Regions from separate parts of the Psychrobacillus sp. FSL K6-2365 genome, predicted to be linked through region 2. Evidence: riboswitches for the same ligand, from Rfam matches in the RefSeq annotation. Region 2 holds a riboswitch; the other holds the start of a gene.
The links. A riboswitch is a leader RNA that binds a small molecule or an ion and turns the genes downstream of it on or off. The one in region 2 is predicted to bind FMN.
Positions count from the first base shown of each region.

Region 1 (9,690 bases), 140 kb from region 2:
TGGTGCTGTCTGGTTGCATCCATCCGCCTTTGTCTACTTTGGCCTCTGCTTCTGATTTTAACACCAACGCTTTCATCGTTTCCAAGGCAATAATTATTTCAGTTGCTTTCTCTTGCACATGTTGATATTCTTCAATATTAATTGTTTCAATAATAGATTGGACAATTCCCAATATGAATTCAGTTTTCACAATCTGCCTAGATGCTACTTGATGAAGCGTAAAGGGCAAGAACGAGCTCGACTTCATAAAATTAGTTGATATAAATAAATTGTCATAATAAAATACACGCTCCCAGGGAACTAAAACATCGTCAAATACTACAATACTATCAATTTCTTCGTACTTCGAACTTAATGGATAGTTAAAATTGGAGTCTCCTCCAACAAATGATTCCCTACCGATGAACCTTAAACCTTTTGTATTACAAGGTATGGAAAATGCAAAGCTATTACCTTCTTCTGCTTTCCCCCCTGCTGCAATAACTAATAGTTCATCCGTTATTCCACCTTGTGTCGCAAGTAGTCGTGCACCTTTTATAATGATTCCATCTTTGTTCTTGCCTACTATTTTTGCGGCTATAGGTTCATCTGAACGTTCCACATAAAGTTGTGTGCGATTTACTTGTGGTTCTATAAACGTATGAGTCATAGAGATGTCATTTTCTCTTGCATATTCGTAAAATGATTGTAGATTATCTGGAAAACAATTCTTTTGGTCCCGCAATAAATGAACTGATGAGGCTAATGCCATTAATACTGTGTTCATATAATCCGGACTTCTTCCCATGAGTCCATTATTCGATTTAGCCCATTGCTGTACCATTTCTCGTCTTGCCACTAAATCCTCTTTTGTCTTGGGCTGCAAATATGACATTCCTACCCATTTTTTTGTAGTTGGAGATAAATAAGTTAGAACATTTTTTAAGTCTTTGTCATGCTGAAGATCGTACAATCTAGCCTGACTTTTTATAATTCCTTTAAATGCAGGATGCTCAGAAATGTTCCCTGATACAGGTTTTCCGTCTATCCAAACTTCCGCTTTAAGCTGATCTATCCGATTAATGTACTGCTTGCCTGTTATAGCTGGCATACTTTCACTCCTAATGTATAGGCTGCACTTAGCTCTATAATATTACTTTTAGAGTAGAGTTGTGACTGTATAGGCGGGGATCATTCCGCTGCGCTTTCAGGAGATGGTTTGTGAATTACAAATAACCATGTGGTAAAAAAGTAATATTACAGGATAGCGAGGAAGAAGGTTTAATTCATGGCTATTAGAAAGTCGAAATAGAAATAAGTAATTGTGGGGATATGTTATGACTTCTAAGAAATCAAAAAGAAGTGATTTTCTTATCAAAGCAGATACAATGGAAGAACTTGTACGCAAATGTGAAGTTGACTTGGAGGACTTCAAGCAACTATTAAACTAAAAATTACTGAAAAAGCTACAAATGAGGATTGTGGTCGAGGAAACTCTGCTTATGATCTAATATAAATATTGACTGATTTAAATAACTAGAAACCCTTTTACAATTAGGATTTCTAGTTTTGTTTTCAATTCTATAATATTATTAAATTTACATTTTAATTGAGTCAATTTCATAATTACTTGTATTATTTAAAAGTACGAATGTTTACATAATATTGCAATAAATTATTCGTTTTTAGGGAAAGTTGATCCCGTCGATTGGAGTGGCAGCCGGCGACTCCAGCGGGAACAGCACGAGCTGAAAGCCCCGCAGGAACGTAGTGACGAGGAGATTGAAGCCGTGCCCGCGGAAAGCGTCCGCCTAGAACGGAAATCAGCATTGTTCGGGTTTAACTAAATAATATTTTTTATGAAATTGACTCAATTGATATTCTATTTCCCTTAAAGTGTTCCACCAGATCCACCGTCGATATTTACGGCTGTTCCAGTTACATAGGAAGCAGCATCGGATACTAGAAAAGTAATGACATTTGCTGCTTCAGTTGTTTCACCAATTCGTTGAAGTGGAATCGTAGGACCTACTACATTTCTAGAATATTCTTCCCAAGTAAGTTCTGGAGCATCCTTTTTCCATTTTAATTCGATTTGATTACTTCTGATAAGTCCAATGCAAACTGTATTTACCCGAATATTGTCTTTGCCTAAGTCTTTACTCATAGCTTTAGTCAAAGCCATACCAGCTGCTCGACTAACTGTCGTTGGTAAAGAACTTGCAGGTGGTGTTTTCCCTAAAACTGCTGTTACGTTTACAATAGCTCCTCCGCCTACTTCTCTCATATAGGGAATTGCAGCTTTTGAGGTATGTATTGCTCCAAATAATTTTAAGTCTAAATCTGTTTGCCATAAATCTGTATCCACTGAATCGAAAGGATTGGCAGATGAAGTACCCGCATTATTAACTAAAATATCAATTCGACCATAATGACTAATTGTTTTTTGAATGACTTCTTTACAAGCTTCCTCTTTTGTAATGTCAGCAGGAACAATTAATACGTCTGCTCCTGTTTCAGTTTTAATAAATGCCGCTGCCTCTTTTAATTTTTCTTTTCCTCTTGCACATAATACTACACTTGCTCCCTCTTGCACTAATTGCAAAGCTGTTTGTAAACCTATACCTTTACTTGAACCAGTAACTATTGCTACTTTTCCTGTTAATCCTAATTCCATTATGTTGCCCCCTTGATTTCAGTATCCTGTTCATCTTTCATTATATTACAAGTTTATCATTTTTCAGAATTATTACTCTCATTATATATATAAACAGACTACATGAAAGAATATATGTACTGATGAAGAAATACAACTTCCTTAAAACCTAAATTATGTTGTATTCGATAATGTTTTAATAAACATGGCTCTTCATAGAATTATTTTCAACGAAAGACTCATCCTAAACAAAAGGAAAGGAGTTTAATCATGCAGAAAATAGTTATTGCACTTGGAATTATTACTTCTACCCAATTAGTTCCAGCACATATACAGTCGATTGCACCTACACAACAGGAAATACCAGCTTATGCTAAGTGGGGACAGCTAGCTATGAAAGAAGCACAATCCAAATATCCGAATGCAAGTATTATTGACTACCTACATGAAGGAAAGGAAACTAAAGAAAGTTCTACAATTGAAAAATTTAAGTTATGGTTAAAAGATAGTGGTAAGGAATTTGGAGTATCTGTAATGATTGAATATATTACTGATACTGATGAGCTTGTTAATATTCAAATACAAGAAAATTAGAATTTATTTTCAACATTTTTTACTTACTATTTTAAAAATATTGTAAGGAAAATCATAAGTAAACCAACCAATGACCTGTTGAGTTGGTCATTGGCTTTCTATATTATTATTGCTCTTTTTACATTATCTTCAAAAGATTTGCCATCTCAATTGCTGATATAGCAGCATCGTATCCTTTATTCCCTACTTTTGTACCCGCTCGTTCAATAGCCTGTTCAATGGATTCAGTTGTAACAATACCGAAAATAACTGGTACTCCAGTTTGTAAACCTACTTGAGCGATTCCTTTTGCAGCCTCATTACATACATAGTCATAGTGTGTAGTAGCTCCACGAATTACTGTTCCAAGACCAATAACAGCATTATAATTATGTGATTCAGCCATTTTTTTTGCAATAAACGGTACTTCAAATACACCTGGAACCCATGCGACTTCTATATTTTCTTCCTTTACCCCGTGACGTTTCAATCCATCTATTGCGCCATCAACAAGCTTTGCATTTATAAAATCATTAAAACGCCCTACGACAATACCTATTTTCAAATCTGTTCCGATTAAATTTGCTTCTATTGTTTTTACCATCTTATTCTCTCCTTAGCTAACTTTATTATTTGTTAAGTAATTTGATAATTCTTCAATTGTTACAATCTTCACTTGAAATTGTTGGGCAAATTCCAGTAAATCTGGTAAGCGTGCCATTGTCCCATCTTCGTTCATAATTTCACAAATTACACCAGCTTTTGACGATGCACAGAGTATTCCAAAATCCACGGCAGCTTCTGTATGTCCTCGTCTTTCTAATACACCACCTGGTTTTGCAATAAGAGGAAAGACATGTCCAGGTCGCTTAAATTGTAGTGCTCTAGCTTGTGGATTAATCACTTGCAACATTGTTTTAGATCGATCGAAAGCACTAATCCCTGTTGATGTCGTCTCATGATCAATCGACACAGTGAATGCAGTTTGATGAAAATCTGTATTGTCAGAAACCATCGGATGCAATTGCAATTCCTGGGCAATTTCTTCATGAATAGGCATACAAATCAACCCCCGACCATATTTGGCCATGAAATTAATATTTTCTGGTGTAGCAAATTCTGCTAAGCAAAGAAAATCCCCTTCGTTCTCGCGGTTTTCATCATCTATTAAAATAATGATCTTACCTTGTTTTAAATCCGTTATTGCTTCTTCTATCGTATTTAGCATGTTATTATCTCCTTAAAAACCGTTCTGCTTTAGAAAATCTTGTGTAATAGTTGATTCCTTTTTATTTTTAACATATTGATACATATACTTTCCTAGCATGTCACATTCAATATTGACTAGTTCACGCTCTTTCTTCATCCCTAACACTGTCTCTTTGTTTGTATGGGGAATTAGTGAAATAGTTATTGTCGACTTAGTTATTTCAAAAATAGTTAAACTTGTACCATCTACGGTAATAGATCCTTTGGGAATACAAAAGTGACTTACATCTTCTGGTACAGTAATATCAATATAAACTGCATTTGCAGTAGGTCGTTTCTTCAATATCGTACCTACTCCGTCGACATGTCCGGAAACGAAATGTCCACCAAAACGGCCATTTGCGCCCATTGCTCGTTCTAGGTTAACAGCTGAACCATTTTTTAATAAATTGGTTGTAGTCGCATGAAATGTTTCTGGCATTACATCTACTGTAAATTCAGTTTGAGAAAATGTGATTACAGTTAAACAAACACCATTTACTGAAATGCTATCGCCCAATTTTATATCTTCTAAAATTCTGTCAGCTTGGATAGAAAGTTGCATACTGCTAGCACTTTTTTGAATGTTTTTTACAATACCTTGCTCTTCTACAATTCCTGTAAACATTGTATCCTCCTTTACTAATATGTTTTGAGGAGAAATCAGAAGCTTCTTAAAAACAAAAAACTCCGCCCACAAAGGTGACAGAGGAAAATTAGGTAGATTCAAACAAGCCTTTTGTCAATATTTCTCAAAAAGCATCGAACTACTCCTTCTCCCATCCAGACTATAACTGTCGGCTTTGGATTCACACCAAATCATGCTTTTTACGGCTCACAGGCTTCAAGATTGCTCTCTTACTGTCGATTGGGACTTTCACCCGACCCCGAAGGATAATTATTTAATTTTGAAAAGCGCTAGCTCCTATGTCAGCCTAGACAACCGCATAATAATTGCAATAAAGGCTACCTTTGCCTTTATTGCCCAGACTGAAACGACATGAGGAGCTATTCGTTGTAACTAGACATAAAAAAACACATCCAGAATTCATTGGATGCGAGAGAAGTCGTACTTTAATAAGCCCTTTTATATCGTTTTTTAGTATAACTAAAAAACCTATACAATAGGCACTTATTCCTTCTCCCATCCAGACTATAACTGTCGGCTTTGGATTCACACCAAATCATGCGTTTTACGGCTCACAGGCTTCAAGATTGCTCTCTTACTGTCGATTGGGACTTTCACCCGACCCCGAAGGATAAATTATTTAATTGGTCTAAGAATAACAAGTCCTTAAATTTTTTGCAAGTTATTCCGATTACAAACTCCTAACAAAAATTAAATCAGAAATCTAAAAGTACGTCCACGTTAACCTTTACAATTGCAATGATTGCCTATTTCAGCCTGAACTAGTCTGTCTTGAGTTTATTGTTTTGAACACCTCTTCTTTTTAAATAGATATACAAATATGTTTACAACTTATAGAAGTTCTATATCTTTCAAATAATCATAAAATACATAGATTCTAAAATATAAAATAAGGGGAAATGGAAATGTATGCTGTTCATTTTATGGAGAAAAATATAATTGTTTTAACTCAAGTATTGAGAGATATCCCTGCGGTCGAAGACAATCTAAAAATTAAAGGCCGAAAAGGTAAAGTGATTAGTGTCCAAGAAACCGAAGAAAATGGCATCCATGTACAAGTTGAATTTGAACAGATTGTAGATAAAAATAAAGCTGCTACAAAAGAACTTGGGAAGAAAAAACGAAAATAATTTTTTTATAATAAATACCCGTTAAATGACGATAGTTACTCATTTAACGGGTTTATTGTATTAGTGAATATCACGTTTTTTGAAGCTACCGCCTCTTACTTCTGCCACATCTGTGATCACAACAAAAGCACTTGTGTCCAATTCTTTAATAATCGTCATTAATTTGTTTTCTTCCATACGAGTAATTACACATGTAACAATATCCATTGTTTCATTTGAAAAACCGCCACGTCCACTTGAATATGTAACACCACGACCTAAACGATCTTGAATTGCAGAGCCAATCTTCTCAGATTGTTTACTAACAATACGCACAGATTTAGACTTTTCAAGACCAACTTGAATTACATCAATTACGATTTTAGCTATGTAATAAGTAGTAGCTGAATAAAGTGCACTTTCTAAACCATATATAAAACCTGCACCTACAAAAATAAACGCATTGATAAGTAAAATGATATCTCCTACTGAAAACGGTACTTTTCGAGATACAAGGACTGCTAAAACTTCTGCTCCATCAAGAGCTCCACCGTTTCGAAGGACAACCCCAATACCAACACCTAGCATTACTCCCCCAGATATTACTACTAATAAAGGATCCTTTGCACTTAAAATTGGCTCGATATGATGCAGTAAAACTGTAGAAATAGATAGTGATGCTATTCCAACAATACTCATTATTGCAAAGGTTTTACCGACTTGTTTATATCCTAAATATACAAATGGAATGTTTAATACAAATAGTAATACGCCAAGAGGAATATTAAATAAATATGTTCCCATGATACTAACGCCTGTTACCCCACCGTCAATAACTGAGTTTGGTATTAATACAGCTTCAAGTGCATAACCCGCAATAGCTGCTCCTATTACGATCAAAATTATTCGTCGGGTTGTATCCGCTACTTTGTTCGTCTGCATACGCTTTTAAAACTCCTTTTTCTAAAAATTGAACCTAACTAGATTACTCTTTAATTTTAAAGATAAAAAAGCTATGTTACAAGTTAGAGTTCCTATAATTATCCCTTTCTGAATTATATAGTGTTTGTTATATTCATTTTGCTATACTCTGCTTGAACATTCGCTTAAAGGGTATAGTAAAACGATTATACTTTTTATATTGGAGAGGAGATTGTAAATGAATTACGAACAAATTACAGTTGCCGGTAGTGGAGTTTTGGGAAGTCAAATAGCTTTTCAAACGGCATTTAAAGGTTTTCAAGTTGCAGTATATGATATTAATGATGAGGCTCTTGACAATGCAAAAAATAGAATGATGAATTTAAAATTACGTTATAAAGAAGATTTAGGAGCTACTGACGGAGAAGTTAACGAAGCATATAATCGTATTTCTTTCTACACTGATTTAGAAAAAGCTGTAATTGAAGCGGATCTCGTAATCGAAGCAATCCCTGAAGTTGTACCAATAAAAAATAATTTCTATAAGGACTTAAGCAAAGTTGCACCACAAAAGACAATTTTTGCAACTAACTCTTCTACATTACTACCTAGCCAATTTGCCGAAGAAACAGGTCGACCAGGAAAATTTCTAGCATTACACTTTGCCAATGAAATTTGGATGAACAATACAGCCGAAATTATGAAACATCCTGGGACAGAGAACCAAGTTTTTAATGATGTGATTAAATTTGCCAAAGCTATCGGGATGGTAGCTTTACCATTACAAAAAGAACAGCCAGGATATATATTGAATTCCCTTCTAGTTCCTTTTTTAGAAGCTGCACAACAATTATTAATAAATGACGTTGCTGATCCTGAAACTATCGATAAAACTTGGATGATTGCAACGGGCTCTCCAAAAGGTCCATTTGCTATTCTGGATATCGTTGGAATTAATACCGCATACAATATTGCCAATGCAAAAGGACAATCTGGCAACGATCATTTCATTAAATTGGCCAATATCTTAAAAACAGATTATATCGATAAAGGCAAAACTGGCAGAGAAGCTGGAGAAGGATTCTACAAATATCCAAACCCCAATTATTTGAAACCTGATTTTTTATCCTAATTATTAGTAAAAGCCTGTAAACTTAGAATGTTTACAGGCTTGTTTTAACTTTTTTTAAGTACCGCAAAACGTTTTATACGGTCTTGAGGTATCAGGGGGTAGTGAAGTATAATCCATATGATCAGAACTATAATCGTATGGTTTAGAAATTACTTTAAGAAGGCTCTTTAGCACACTATAATCTTGATTATTCACTGCTGCTTCAATTGCATCTTCTACCCGATGATTTCTTGGAATGACTGCTGGATTACTTTTCTGCATCAGCTGCTGGATAAATTCTTTAGACACATCTTGTTTTTCAACTCTAGCTAGCCACTTCTCATACCATTGGTCAAAATCTTTTTTACCAAACAAAACAGTTTCCTCTAACTTATCAAGAGTCATCAATCGGAATGTATTAGTATAGTCTGCTCTGTATTTCTCCATAAGTTGAAGCAAGTTATCAATTAACGAAAGGTCCTCTTCTTCTATATTAAAAATACCTAGCTTATTCCCCATTCCCGTCAACCAGTAAGTCTCATATTTTTCCGGAAATGCCCCTATTTTTTCTGTTGCAAGTTTGACTGCTTCTTCCTCATCTTCATGAATAAGTGGTAATAAACTTTCTGCCAGCCTTGCTAAATTCCAAGCGGCAATATTCGGTTGATTTTCATAAGCATACCGACCATGAGTATCGATTGAGCTAAATACTGTTTTCGAATCAAAAGTATCCATGAAAGCACAAGGACCATAATCGATTGTTTCACCACTTATTGTCATATTATCCGTGTTCATCACTCCATGAATAAAGCCAACAAGTTGCCATTTCGCAATTAAAGCTGCCTGATGCTCAATCACTTCCTGGAGTAATAATAGATAACGATTTTCTTTATCCAATAGTATCGGATAATGTCTCTCTATTGCATAATCTGCCAAGTCTTTTAAATCGTTTATACTTCCCCATTTTGCAGCAAATTGAAAAGTACCTACACGTAAATGACTAGAAGCTATTCGCGTCATTACAGCTCCTGGTCCAACAGTTTCCCGCATAATATCCTCACCTGTAGTGACTACAGAAAGGCTACGAGTCGTTGGAATACCAAGTGCATGCATAGATTCACTAATAATATATTCACGAAGCATTGGTCCAAGTCCTGCTCTTCCATCTCCTCCACGAGAATATGGTGTTCTACCTGAACCCTTCAACTGGATATCAACTAGTTCTCCCGAAGGCTTAATATGTTCACCGAGCAGCAGAGCTCTACCGTCCCCTAACATAGTAAAATGTCCAAATTGATGCCCAGCATAGGCCTGTGCTAAAGGTATCCCACCTTCTATTGTGCGATTGCCAGCCAGTTCTTCAATACCTTGTCTACTTTCTAAAGCTTTAGGATCTAGTCCTAACGTAGTTGCTAATTCTCCATTTAAGACAACAATTTTGGGG
Region 1 covers NZ_JBBOOO010000001.1:1,547,988-1,557,677, reverse strand. The annotation lists gene hpaB (4-hydroxyphenylacetate 3-monooxygenase, oxygenase component) at 1-1,090, opposite strand, end outside; gene MKY29_RS07390 (SDR family NAD(P)-dependent oxidoreductase) at 1,871-2,656, opposite strand; gene MKY29_RS07385 (DUF3889 domain-containing protein) at 2,906-3,229, shown strand; gene ribH (6,7-dimethyl-8-ribityllumazine synthase) at 3,348-3,812, opposite strand; partial or broken gene ribB (3,4-dihydroxy-2-butanone-4-phosphate synthase) at 3,849-4,436, opposite strand; gene ribE (riboflavin synthase) at 4,449-5,084, opposite strand; FMN riboswitch at 5,224-5,355, opposite strand; FMN riboswitch at 5,589-5,720, opposite strand; gene MKY29_RS07365 (hypothetical protein) at 6,011-6,235, shown strand; gene MKY29_RS07360 (YitT family protein) at 6,296-7,156, opposite strand; gene MKY29_RS07355 (3-hydroxyacyl-CoA dehydrogenase) at 7,374-8,267, shown strand; gene MKY29_RS07350 (protein adenylyltransferase SelO) at 8,322-9,690, opposite strand, start outside.
Region 1: another riboswitch for FMN. It lies ahead of ribE (riboflavin synthase); the one in region 2 lies ahead of MKY29_RS08065 (ECF transporter S component).

Region 2 (9,690 bases):
TATGATTTCTTTGGGGATTTGAGAACAGTTGATACTCATGTAAAACGGTTGCGTGAAAAGCTAAATAGAGTTTCTGAAAAGTCTGCTAAAATGATTGTGACTGTATGGGGTGTCGGATATAAATTCGAGGTCATAAATGAATAGAATTTGGAATAGTGTTGTCGGGAAGCTATGGGGAACCATACTGCTTCTCGTCTTATTTGTGTTATTTATTGTAACCGTTTTATTACTTGAATTTCTAGGTGATTTTCATACAGAGCAGGCGGAGGAGTCACTCCGTAAAGAGGCAGTTACTATCGGTAAAATTGTTGAGCAGCATGACAATGTAGAAGATTCGTTTAAAATTATACAAGATATTTTAGGTACAGAAACTAATACTTTAATTGTACGCAATGCAGAATCCGTTTTTTTATCAGTCCATGAAGGGCTTAACAAGGATGTAGTACAGAAAAAAATATTGGATAATAAGGAATTATCTAAAATATACACTTCTGATGAGCCAATTGTGAAGAAAATGCTAATGCCCGCTATGAATAGTGAGGATCGGATGGAAGATTATATTATTTTAGCTGCCCCTTTAGAATCCAATAAAAACATTCATGGTGCTGTATTTATTTATCAAAGTTTGGAAGTTGTTAGTAAGACGACAAATAGTACTACGAAAATTGTTTTCTTATCTGGGTTTATTGCGTTACTTTTAACTACTATGTTTACTTTTTTCTTAACCTCTCGTATTACTTTACCACTTAGGTCTATGAGGGAAGCGGCGATTCAATTAGCTAAAGGTAACTTTGAAACAAAAGTTCCGTATCTGCAAAAGGATGAAATTGGAGAACTAGGAATCGCTTTTAACCAAATGGGGAAACAATTGAAACATCATGTAGAAGTGATTAACCAAGAAAAGGAACAACTGGCGAGTATACTAACATCCATGACGGATGCGGTTATTACATTTGATACTAAATTTGAAGTTCAAGTTAGTAACCCACAGGCAGATATCCTTCTCAACAAATGGTATGCAAATGCAGAGACGTTAGATGATTCTAAGCTACCTGCTGAACTTCATCATCTTTTAGAGTACGTCTTTGATGTTCAAGAGGAGTTTGACGAAAAATTAGAGATTAAAGGCTCCTATTTTGCTGCATCTATTAGTCTTTTATACACTAGTGGTAATGTTGTGCGTGGTGCAGTAATAGTACTTCGTGATATGACTGAACAGCATCGTTTAGATAAAATGAGGTCAGACTTTATCGCAAATGTTTCGCACGAGCTTAGAACGCCTATTTCGATGTTGCAAGGCTATTCAGAAGCAATAATAGATAATGTCGTTACAACAGAAGAGGATAAGAATGAAATGATCCGTATTATATACGATGAGTCTAAGCGAATGGGTAGACTAGTAACTGAATTGTTAGATTTAGCCCGCCTAGAGTCAGGTTATCTAAGTATATATAAAGAAAAGGTTTCTGTTGTCCCGACAATTGAACGAATAACACAAAAATTTGATCAAGTTGCCAAAGAAAATAATATTAGACTTTCTTTTAAACATAATATAAATGAAAATTTATCGATGGAAATTGATGAAGATCGTATGGAACAAGTGTTAACCAATTTAATCGATAATGCCCTTAGGCATACAAAAGAGAATGGTTCTGTCACCGTCCAATTAAGTAAGTCAGATACACAATTTGTTATAAAGGTAGTCGACACTGGATATGGCATTCCAAAAGAAGATCTTCCGTATGTATTCGAACGTTTTTATAAAGCTGATAAGGCCAGAACTAGAGGGAAAAGTGGCACTGGTTTAGGTTTGGCAATTGCGAAAAACATTGTCGAAAGACATGATGGTGTGCTAACTGCAGAAAGTGAAATTGGAGTAGGTACATCCTTTATTATTAACTTGCCTATAAAGTGATTCTACAAACTGTGAAGATTACCTTCACATCCCGATGAGTGAAAATGGACTCTTGTATATAACGCTGTGTCTTGATTCGGACCGCAATACCTGAGTAAACAGCATCCTGATGGTCCGTGTCTCGCAGGAACCGTGTAACAGAGACAGACCCATCTGTCGTAGCGTTTTGAACTATGTTCTACGTTGCGCTTATATAGGCAGTTATTCTCCCATCTTATCTTCTAATTGGGAGTCGTATTGTCTATTAATGTGGGATAAAAGGCGTGTAACAAATTTGTACTTGAAACGACTAATTGAAAGAACGGGGGGAGCCTATGAATGACTCCGTTTTCCACCGCTTGTATGATACCTATCATCAAGACGTTTTTCAGTTTCTCATATATTTGGTGAAAAATAGACAAACTGCAGAAGACTTGGTTCAAGAAGTATATGTACGAGTGCTTAAAGCTTATAGCAGCTTTGAGGGAAAAAGCTCAGAAAAGACATGGCTATTTTCAATAGCCAAAAATATTGCAATTGACCATTTTAGAAAACAAACCGTCAGAAAAAAGAGGTTATTTGACTCATTTGACTGGGAAAAGATGCAACTTGCATCTTCCGAAATGTTACCGGAAGATTTAGTACAGCTTAATGATGAGATGAGAACATTATTAATTGCATTGGATGATTGTACGGGAGATCAGAAAATGGTTATTATTATGCGATATTTCCAGGAACTTTCGATTGCGGAAACATCGGAAATTCTAAATTGGTCGGAAGGGAAAGTGAAGACAACGCAACATCGTGCAATAAAAGCACTTCGTGAACGATTATCTGATAAGCAAAAGGAGGCAGATGTTCATCATGAGTGAGAAAAAGACAGAAGATCGTGTATTAGATGAGCTATTAAATAACATGCCGAAGTTTACAGATAAACGCTCGAAAGATGAAATGTATAAACTGGTAAAATCCAAAATAGAAATTCAGGAGAGGCCTGAGAAACGTAATCGACTAGAGGTTTCAATGAACAAATGGCTACCTTTTATCATTTCCGTAGCTTCTGTCCTTATATTAACAGTTCTCGTCTCTTCCTTTATAAATAAGAATGAGAGTTCCACAGCTGATAAAGCCCAAGAGTCATCAATGGAAAAAGATCATATGAGAACGATGGACGTACCAGAAGAAGCATCAATGGCTACTGAAGAAGACAAGTCTAGCGATATGTCGACTATGTCTGGAAAAATAGTATCTTCGTATGAATTAGTTCCTTTCGACAGTCTATTTACCTCTGTTTACGAAAACGATTTAAATGGAGGAACAGTATTTCATTTTTCTTTATTAGAAAATGCTCTCTCTATTCCAATAACGATTGTAATTCCTAAAGAACAAATAGATATGGATTTTCCAAATAAGACACCAAATAGCTTGGAGTTATATGAAAGATACGCATTTGGGATTGATGAGATTTCCCTTGGATTCCAAGAATACCATCCTTACAAAGGTTACTTTTTGACAGAAGGTAAAATGTTAAAGCACTACTTACCAGTAGATCATGGTTACGATGCTGCTCCTGGAGCAATGGCGCCGTATCTAGCTTCTATCAATGAAATTTTCACTGATTTTGATTCCTTTTTAAGGGTCAATGAAGATGGTTCGCCGATTGACTGGGATCAAGTCGGTACGCTAGATGAACCTGTTGAGCTAAAAGGTACAGAGAAAAAGGTAAATTACTTTGCATATATTGGTTCAAATGGAGAGACATATTTAGCACCAAATTTTAATAAAACATTCGCTACATTATCGGAAGCATTGATGGATATGAGAGATCCTGGAAATGATATTTACACTTCTGTTATACCAAATAATGTGGCCTACACAATAAGAGAGGATAAAGGTTTAGTAATACGCTTCGATAAACCTTTAAACCTGGAATCTTTAGATGTAAGTGAGGCATCTCGATTATTAGAAGCTTTTTCCCTAACTGCCGCAAGCTTTAATCAATCCATCCAATTAGAAAATGTTGTACAAGATAGTTGGGATGGAATTAATTTAAGCAGCTCACTTCCTGTTCCAATCGGACCGAATGGTTTTACTTTGCGAACCAACTAAATAACGTCAACTGCCAATGCTTATCAACTAAAGCTTGGCAGTTTTTTTGTATCTGGGTACGCGATAGCCTATAAAGTTGTGGAAATAGCCCATAAACAATCAATCTAGGAATAATAACGAGATGAAAGCCCATAAGATTTTAAATATAGCCCTTAATTAAATCAAAAAAGCCCGTAAATTTTTTATTATAGCCTATATTAGGATGTTGGTCTCAATTACAAACAGGTCTGTTGCATATATTGTTTATATTTGATAAAATGTTATTAATTCAAGATATTAATCTTGAAGATCAACAAAATATTGATTCATCTTCGGGGCAGGGTGCAATTCCCGACCGGCGGTATTAGAAATTTATTTCTTCAGCCCGCGAACCTTAACAGGTTGATTTGGTTAAATTCCAAAGCCGACAGTATAGTCTGGATGGGAGAAGGTGAAGGTGCAGTCGTTTCTCGTATGCTTATACGGATACGCTTATTTAAGTGTACCTTGTTTCTCCCTTGAACTTTATTGGTTCAAGGGATTCTTTAAGTGTGCAAACGAGCTGAACCTTTCTTCTTGTGGAGTGAATCGCAAAAGGAGAGAGGATTTTATGATAAAAGGCAAAACGCGAATGCTTATTGCAGTCGCAATGCTTAGTAGTATTTCTTTTGTTTTAATGCTACTTGCTTTTCCATTACCGGTTTTACCGGCATATTTGAAGGTCGACTTTAGTGATATACCAGCTTTAATCGCTGCAATCACGATGGGACCAATAGCAGGAATTCTAGTTGCATTTTTAAAGAATGTGTTAGATTGGTTATTTGCAGGAAGTCCAACTGGTGTACCTGTTGGTCATATGGCTAATTTTGTAACTAGTATCTTATTTTTAACACCAGTGTATTTTATTTATCGTAAAGTTACTACATCAAAAGGAATTATGGTAGGACTAGGAGCAGGTACAGTATCAATGGCGATTGGTATGAGTGTATTAAATTATTATGTGTTTTTACCAATGTACACTTATTTCTTAAATTTCCCAATGGAAACCGGTACTGCCTTGTTTAATACTATCATTTTCGGTATTTTACCCTTTAATTTGATTAAAGGCGTAATAGTAACTATTGTGATGATTGTATTATTTAAACGTATAAAACCTTTACTTGATAAGGTAACTAATTCATATATGAAACCTAATACAAATTAAAAAAAGTTGTTTCTCCATTAGGAGGAACAACTTTTTTTTAGAGGAAAGTAAATATAAATGGATAATACCGCTTTGATTTCCGCCACAATCAACTAAGTAAGCAGTGATTATTATAGGATCATCTAAAGACATCATTTATAGCATTGGAACTAATAAGTAGAAAATAACAATTAGTAATTCAGTTACATTCATTTAGGTTGTGAATTAATCAAATTATTTGGGGAAATTATCCTTTTCGCAAGTAATAGGTAATAAACCGCAAGTAATTATGGACTATGGGCAAGTAAGCTCTTTACGACCGCAAGTAAGCCACAGATGTAAGCAAGTAAACAATAGGGGAGAGCAAGTAACGATAAAATTGGATTCAATTATTTCATAAAAGATGAGGATGTATACGCACAAAGTCCATGTTCCTAGTACTTTATGATATGAAGTGCATCGCATACAAAACAGGGGCTCTGGATTTGTTATCAAGCATCTTTCAACTAGTAAGAAGACAGAAGACATACGACAAAAAATAGTTGGTTTCAATCGTATAGAGTAGCGTTAGAGCGAACGAAATTGCATCTTCGAGTGCTTAATCTAGGAATAGTTAGTAGTTTTTCTGTAGTTAACCAAAAACGCACTTAGGTATTTTTCTAAGAATTGCAGAATGGCGCGGACAGGTAAACGCCAATATCACTAAAAATTACCTTGGTAACGATATAGCAAAACGTCTGTCCAAGCCTTCGCAAACGATTGGGAAAAAAGGCACTGGTATCTTTTTTACCCAGTTTTTCTTACAGAATAAAAAAATGGTGATCATGACAAGAGTCACAACCACCATTCAATATACTATTCGAATTTCAGAGCGTCGCCTTCAAATGACTCATCTGCTACTTTAATAGAATCAGTAGGACAACCTTCAAATGCATCCTCCATGTCCTCCATTAGTTCTTCTGGAACTTCTGTTGTACCCATGTTATCATCTAAAATAACGAAGGCAATACCTTCATCATCATAATCATAAATATCTGGGGCAGCTGCTCCACATGCTCCGCATGCAATACATGTATCTTTATCTACAATTGTATATTTTGCCATTATTATATTCTCTCCTTTATAACTACTAAAACGAATATGCTATCTTATTCATTCTAAAGATGTTTTCCATACATTTCAACCAAAATACTTCAGAAAAGAGAGGTATTCCTATGCATTTTCATCAAATATTACTATTTATAATACATAAAATATCTGGGCAACGTTCTGAGAATGCCCCATATTATTTATTAAAAGGCAAAAAATCAGGACAAACCATTCAAGATGTGACATATTTTCAACTTCATGCTTTCTTCTCTATCCTTCCACAATTATCGAAGGAAGATTATGATGAAGCGATAAATGAGCTGTTTAAAAATGAGTTTATTCGGGTAAATGAATCACTCGTATATATAACTGAAAAAGGAATTGAAATACTACCGAGTGATAAAGAACCTCTATTTAATGGTTGGAAATATAGGGGCAAGGAACAACTTTTTTGGAAAAGAATAGACTTAGTTATCCAAACATTATCGCAGTTCCAAGCGAATGAAAAAAAATTCGTACCAAACCAAAAGGATATTTCTATACAGCATTTTGTTAAAGACTTTTTAATCCATAATAATTTTCGTGAATTTAACTTGAATAACGATATTAAGCAAGAAATTTTTTATTTACTTGAAAATCCTTCTTTTGATGACATACACAGAACGTTGCTTGTTTATCGGCTTAGTGGCTATAAGACAACTGGTTTGACATGGGAACAACTGGCTCGCCACTATCATATGACTGACTTGAACATTAAAATAATTTTTTTAGAATGTTTACATAGTATGTTAGACAATATTTCGGTAGAGACAAGTCCCCAGTTATTTAATTTAGCTAAAGATATTCGTATCGAAACGCCTCTAACTGAATCTGCTTTTAAAACTAATAGTCTATTTGAAAAGGGATATTCTATTGAAGAAATTGCAAAAATAAGAAAATTGAAGATTAATACAATAGAAGATCATGTTATTGAAATAGTCTCAAACAATAAAAACTTCTCTATTTCTGCTTTTATTTCTAAGGAGCAAATAGAAGAAATTCTTCATCTATCAAACGAGCTAGAAACAAAAAAACTCACATTAATAAAACAAAGATTACCGGAAATTAGTTTCTTTCAAGTGCGCTTAGCATTGACGAAGGGAGAAAAGAATTCATGAATAAATTAAATGAAATTCTTCAGAAAAAGTTCGGTCATGAAAACTTCCGAGATGGGCAACAGGAAATAATTGAACAAATTATAGCAGGAAAGGATGTTGTTGCTATACTTCCTACTGGTATGGGGAAATCCCTTCTTTATCAGCTACCAGCATACCTAATGGAAGGAACTGTGATTATCGTGTCACCTCTTTTATCTCTTATGCAGGATCAAGTAGAGCAACTAAAATTACTAGGAGAAAAAAGAGTTATTGCCATCAATTCATTTTTACCATTCCAAGAAAGAGAAATGGCTTTTCGTCACTTAGCTGATTTTAAATTTATATTTACTTCACCAGAGATGCTCCAAAATGAACAATTTAACCGTGCGCTTAGAGAGCTTTCCATCGCATATGTTGTAGCAGATGAGGCGCATTGTATTTCTCAGTGGGGGTTTGATTTTCGACCTGATTATTTGAGGATATCAGGTTGGATACATTCGCTAAAAGCTGTGAATGTTCTTGCATTAACAGCAACTGCGACAAGCGAAGTTGTCAAAGATATTAAAGGAACTTTACGGATGACAAAACCATTTGAATACATTCATTCACTTGATCGTCCTGCTATTGCATATGAAATAGTAGAGGTTGAAAACCACCAAGAAAAAATGAATTGGATATTAGGTAGAGTTATCTCTACTGAAGGTCCAGGAATAATTTATACACAATCACGTAAAAAGACGGAAGTTTATGCAACAATGCTAAGAGAACAAGGAATTTCTGTTGCCTATTACCACGCAAAAATGGAGCAAAGTGACAGGATATTAATCCAGCAACAGTTTCAGCAGGGACAATTAGATTGGATCTGTGCGACTAATGCTTTTGGAATGGGTATTCACAAAGATAATATCAGGCAAATTATTCATGATCATATTCCGACCTCTGTAGCAGGCTATATGCAGGAGGTTGGAAGAGCTGCAAGAGATGGCAATCAGGCAATCGCCTCACTCTTATATACTTCTTCAGATGTTGAGCAAACATTTTACGTAGCGATGCAAGATTTTCCAGAGGAACAAGACATACATTTTGCTTATCAAGAAGAATATTCTGAAGTTGAACAGGCAGAGACTACAAGCCGCATTCTAGCTTATTGGAAAGAGCAATTAAATGAACAGCAAACTATTCAATTATTTAAGCAAATTAAACAAAAAAAGTGGCAGGATATTCAAAGTTTTTACTTAATGATTCGAAATGATTCCTGTTTGAGGGAGCAGCTACTTCATTATTTTGATCAAGCATTAATAGAACGCCCCCATCATTGTTGCTCCAAATGTGAATTAAATGTCTCGAGCATTTTAAGGAAAAGAACTGATGAAAAGAATAGGCAAGATGAAATGAATTGGATAGATAGATTAAATATACTTCTTCCATCATAATACTTTTGTTAAGTTTACTTTTTCTACAATATTCGTCATAATAGAAGTAGAAATGAAGGCAGAAATGGAGTTTGAATAAAATGAACCAAGATGATTATCAAAAAAAAATCGACGAACATCGACAATCTATAGGACAAGATGACGATACCAATGAAATGAGAAGAAGTAGAAGTTCAAATCAAAAACCAAAGAAAAAATCTAGAAATTTATTAATCCCAGTTGTTTTTTGCATTTTCATATTAATCCCAATTAGTATATTTATTTACGTACAATTTTTCTATGTAGCTGATCCAGATAAAGCAGAAGTAGTAAAAAATGATACGATACATGTAGAAACGCAAGCTATTAATAATGGGACAGAAAAAGATGAAACTACCAAAGCAGAAGAAAAAGAAGAAGAAGTAGAAGTTCCAGTGGTAACTACTCCTGAAGAAACTCAGCAACCAGCTGAACAGACAGAGGAAGTTACTGAAGAGCCAAAGCAAGAAGAAGTAGTAGTAGATAAAACAGAAACTACAGAAGCAGCTAGTTCTAAAACGCATATAGTTAAGGAAAATGAAACACTATATCGTATAGCCGTTAATTATTATAAAGATCCAGCAGCGGTCGAAAAAATAAAATCTGCTAATGGCCTTTCGTCAAATGAAATTTCTGTTGGTCAAAAGTTAGTACTACCTTAAACATATATAAAGAAGGATATTTTTCATAAATGTTGAATATATAATATAGGGTATATCCTAGTTGGAAGAGGTGCTAATATGTTTGTAAAAAGTGTAATGATCCCAAAAGAAAAATGTATTACAGTTCAAGTAGATACTTCAGTATCGTCGGCTCTTCGTGTTTTAGAGGAAAAAGAAATGGATGCTT
Region 2 covers NZ_JBBOOO010000001.1:1,687,537-1,697,226, forward strand. The annotation lists gene MKY29_RS08045 (response regulator transcription factor) at 1-144, shown strand, start outside; gene MKY29_RS08050 (ATP-binding protein) at 137-1,915, shown strand; gene sigX (RNA polymerase sigma factor SigX) at 2,230-2,766, shown strand; gene MKY29_RS08060 (hypothetical protein) at 2,759-4,003, shown strand; FMN riboswitch at 4,307-4,439, shown strand; gene MKY29_RS08065 (ECF transporter S component) at 4,593-5,186, shown strand; gene MKY29_RS08070 (ferredoxin) at 6,021-6,269, opposite strand; gene MKY29_RS08075 (helix-turn-helix domain-containing protein) at 6,380-7,411, shown strand; gene MKY29_RS08080 (RecQ family ATP-dependent DNA helicase) at 7,408-8,823, shown strand; gene MKY29_RS08085 (LysM peptidoglycan-binding domain-containing protein) at 8,904-9,503, shown strand; gene MKY29_RS08090 (CBS domain-containing protein) at 9,582-9,690, shown strand, end outside.